DNA from 2 places in the Gemmobacter fulvus genome. Region 1 is predicted to be linked to the other one. Evidence: riboswitches for the same ligand, from Rfam matches in the RefSeq annotation. Region 1 holds a riboswitch; the other holds the start of a gene.

Region 1 (2,198 bases):
TCGCCGAGAAATGGTTCCGCCCCCGCGCCGTCGTCGGCTTCTGGCCTGCCAATGCGGTGGGGGATGACATCCGGCTGTTCCGCGATGACAGCCGCAGCGCCGATCTGGCCACCCTGCACACGCTGCGCCAACAGGTCAGCAAACGCGATGATCGCCCCAATGTGGCACTGGCCGATTTCGTGGCCCCGGTCGGCACCGCCGATTACGTCGGCGGCTTTGTGGTGACGGCAGGCATCGAAGAAGTTGCCATCGCAGAGCGGTTCGAACGGGCAAATGACGATTTCAACGCCATCCTCGTCAAGGCGCTGGCCGACCGTTTCGCCGAGGCCTTTGCGGAACGCATGCACGAGATGGTCCGGCGCGAGCTGTGGGGCTATGCGCCCGACGAGAGCTTTGCCCCGGAAGCCCTGATCGGCGAGCCCTATCGTGGCATCCGCCCGGCCCCCGGCTATCCGGCCCAGCCGGATCACACCGAAAAGACCACGCTGTTCCGCCTGCTGGATGCCGAGGCGGCAACCGGCGTGCGGCTGACCGAAAGCATGGCGATGTGGCCCGGCTCGTCCGTGTCCGGCCTCTATATCGGCCATCCCGAGGCCTATTATTTTGGCGTGGCCAAGGTGGAACTCGATCAGGTGCTGGATTACGCCGCCCGCAAAGACATGCCGGTCGAGGTGGTGGAACGCTGGCTGGGGCCGATTCTGAACTATGTGCCCCGCCCCATTCTGGCCGCCGCCGAATAGAATCGGCCCAAGCACACTATCTATATATTGACACCATCCACCCCTTAGCCGCTATATGCAGATGTTCAGGTGCCCCTGACTCGCCATGGCGACAAGGGGGTGAAAAGGGAAGCCGGTGATAGTCCGGCGCTGCCCCCGCAACTGTAAGCGGTGTGCCTGCCCCATATGCCACTGATCTGCGGATCGGGAAGGCGGGGCAAGGCCCTACGCCGCAAGCCAGGAGACCTGCCTGAACGCAGAAACGATCTCGGGCGGTGGGCCCGGTGGCGTGGAACGGGTGCGGCACAGATCCTCTGTGGCTTGGCCCGTTGCAGCCCCCTGTCCGCCGTTCGCAAACAGGCAAAGGAACAGGGCAATGACCATCACCGTCTATTCCAAACCGGCATGCGTGCAATGCGTGGCAACCTATCGCGCCTTGGACAAGCTGGGCGTCGATTACACCGTGATCGACCTTTCCGAAGACGCCGAGGCGCTGGCCCGGATCACCGCGCTTGGTTATCGGCAGGTGCCGGTGGTCGAGGCGCGCGGCGATCATTGGGCGGGCTTCCGCCCCGACAAGATCAACGCCCTCTGCTGATCGGCGGGCCGGATCATGGCGCGGCTTGTCTATTTTTCATCCGGCTCTGGCAATACCGCGCGGCTGGTCGCCCGGCTGGGGCTGGACGCGCTGCGCATCCCCATCGACGCGACGGCCCCCCTGCCGCAGCCACAGACCCCCTATGTGCTGATCTGCCCGACCTATTCCGATGGCACAGGCCGGGGGGCGGTGCCCCGACAGGTGATCCGCTTTCTGAACGATCCCGATCTGTGCGGCGGGCTGCGCGGGGTGATCGGCGCGGGCAACCGCAACTTCGGCCGCTTCTACGCCCATGCCGCCACTGTCATCGCGCAGAAATGCGCGGTGCCCTGCCTGTATCGTTTTGAACTGGCCGGAACCGACACCGACATCGCCCACATCCGCGCGGGCCTGCACAATTTCTGGAGAGACCAATGCTTGACCGTGCCATGATGCCGCCCGCGACGCTGGATTATCACGCCCTGAATGCCACGCTGAACCTTTATGACGCGGAGGGCCGCATCCAGTTTGACGCCGACAAGATGGCGGCCCGGCAGTATTTCCTGCAACACGTCAATCAGAATACCGTCTTTTTTCATAGCCTTGACGAAAAGCTCGGCTACCTCGTGCGCGAAGGTTATTACGAAGCGCCGGTGCTGGAGGCCTATTCCACCGCCTTTCTGCGCCAGATCTTCGATGCGGCCTATGCACGGAAGTTCCGCTTTCCCAGCTTTCTGGGCGCGCTGAAATACTACACGTCCTACACGCTCAAGACCCGCGACGGGCAGCGCTATCTGGAGCGGTTCGAGGATCGGGTGGTGATGGTCGCGCTGACGCTGGCGCAGGGGGACGAGGGCCTGGCCCTGCGCTTCATGGAAGAAATGATCGCGGGCCGCTTTCAA
Region 2 (2,198 bases), 1.3 Mb from region 1:
AACTCGTCCTTCGCGTTGCGTCCGGTCAGGCAGACATGGGTCAGCGGCGGTTTCTCGTCGCGCAGGAACGTCACCACCTCAGCCACGTCGAGATAGTCATAGCGCAGCGCGATATTGATTTCGTCCAGCAGCACGAAGCGGATCTCGGGATCGCGGATCAGTTCTTTCGCCTTGTCCCAGCCCTTCTGCGCCATCGCGATGTCGCGGGCGCGGTCCTGGGTTTCCCAAGTGAAGCCTTCGCCCATCGCATGAAACTGGCACAGGCCGCTGAAATGCCCTTCGATCAGCCGCCGCTCGCCGGTATCCCAGGCGCCCTTGATGAATTGCACCACGGCGCAGGGCATCTCATGCGCGATGCAGCGCAGGATCATGCCGAAGCCGGACGAGCTTTTGCCCTTGCCCGCGCCGGTATGCACGATCACCAGGCCCTTTTCGCCCTCCTTGCCCGCCATGATCTTGTCACGGGCGGCTTTTTTCTTGGCCATCTTCATCGCATGGCGGGCATCTTCGGCGCTCACATCCGTGGTCATGTCGCTGTCATCCGTCATGTGACGTTCCTCTGCCTTGACAATGGGGGGCCTCGTGCCTCAGGTGAGGCGGCGCTGGTGCCTGATTATGTCAGGCGAAGAGGGAATGCGACAGGCAATGCGACGCACCATGCGCCGATGCCGAAGCGCAGCCGCCCCCGCGACCGTGACCGGAGAGACCGCATTGCCACTGGGAAACCGGGAAGGCGGCGGTCAGGGGGAAACCCGCTCTGCAAGCCGGGAGACCTGCCAGCGCAGTGTTGAAACGGGCGGACGGGGTGTTCCGCGACCGGCAGAGGCGCCATGCGCCCCTTCCGTTTGCCAAATGCCCCCTCGCCCAAGCCGGAAGAGAGCCATGGCCAGCGCCACGCTTTACGTCTGCACCACCTGCCGCAGCGGTCTGCCTGCCGATCCGGAGGCGCCGCGTCCGGGTGCCGTGCTGCATGCCGCCCTCGCCGGTGCCGATCTGCCCGAAGGGGTGACGGTCAAGGGGGTGGAATGTCTGTCGGCCTGCAACACCGGCTGCGCGATTGCGCTGTCGGCCCCCGGCAAATGGACCTATGTTTACGGCCATCTGGATCCGGCGGCGCATCTGGCCCCGATCCTTGACGGCGCTGCCCGCTATGCTGCATCGGCGGATGGCCTCGTGCCATGGCGCGAGCGGCCCGAGATCTTCCGCAAGCAAAGTCTTGCCCGCGTTCCGCCTTTTGAAATTCCTGTGGAGACCACCGATGTCTGACCTCGCCAAAATCCCCGTTACCGTGATCACCGGCTTTCTCGGGTCCGGCAAGACGACGCTGATCCGGCATCTGATGGCCAATCCGCAGGGCAAGCGTTTGGCGGTGCTGGTCAATGAATTCGGCACCGTGGGGGTGGATGGCGACATTCTGAAATCCTGCGCCGATGACAATTGCCCGGTCGAGAATATCGTGGAACTGGCGAATGGCTGCATCTGCTGCACCGTGGCCGATGATTTCATCCCCACCATCGAGGCGCTGATGGCGCTGCCGCAGCGCCCCGATCACATCCTGATCGAGACCTCGGGCCTTGCGCTGCCGAAGCCGCTGCTCAAGGCGTTCGACTGGCCGGCGATCCGCTCCCGCATTACCGTGGATGGTGTGATCACTCTGGCCGATGCCGAGGCGGTGGCCGCGGGCCGCTTTGCCCCCGATGTCGATGCCGTGGCGGCCCAGCGCGCCGCCGACGATTCGATCGACCATGAAACCCCGCTGTCCGAAGTGTTCGAGGATCAGCTGGCCTGCGCCGATATCGTTCTGCTGTCGAAGGCCGATCTGGCGGGCGAGGCGGGCCTTGCCGCCGCACGGGCAGTGATCGAGGCGGAAACCCCGCGCAAGCTGCCGATCATCGCCATGACCGAAGGTGTGGTGGATCCGCGGGTGGTTCTGGGCCTCAATGCCGCCGCCGAGGATGATCTGGCCGCGCGGCCCAGCCACCATGATGGTCATGACGATCACGAACATGATGATTTCGACACCGTGGTGATGGAACTGGGCGAAGTGGCCGACCCGGAGGCGCTGCAAGCCGCCATTCAACGTCTGGCGCGCGAACAGCATATCCTGCGGGTGAAGGGTTATGTCGCGGTCACCGGCAAGCCGATGCGGATGCTGGTGCAGGCGGTGGGCGAGCGGGTGCGCGCGCAATATGACCGCC

Evidence for each region. A riboswitch is a leader RNA that binds a small molecule or an ion and turns the genes downstream of it on or off. The one in region 1 is predicted to bind cobalamin.
Region 2: linked by a shared signal. The riboswitch ahead of KM031_RS03280 (DUF1636 family protein) and the one ahead of nrdH (glutaredoxin-like protein NrdH) in region 1 are both predicted to bind cobalamin.

Annotation. Positions count from the first base shown of each region.
Region 1 covers NZ_CP076361.1:1,952,337-1,954,534, reverse strand. The annotation lists gene metH (methionine synthase) at 1-740, shown strand, start outside; cobalamin riboswitch at 791-987, shown strand; gene nrdH (glutaredoxin-like protein NrdH) at 1,096-1,317, shown strand; gene nrdI (class Ib ribonucleoside-diphosphate reductase assembly flavoprotein NrdI) at 1,333-1,749, shown strand; gene nrdE (class 1b ribonucleoside-diphosphate reductase subunit alpha) at 1,731-2,198, shown strand, end outside.
Region 2 covers NZ_CP076361.1:671,509-673,706, forward strand. The annotation lists gene cobO (cob(I)yrinic acid a,c-diamide adenosyltransferase) at 1-548, opposite strand, end outside; cobalamin riboswitch at 587-795, shown strand; gene KM031_RS03280 (DUF1636 family protein) at 883-1,266, shown strand; gene cobW (cobalamin biosynthesis protein CobW) at 1,259-2,198, shown strand, end outside.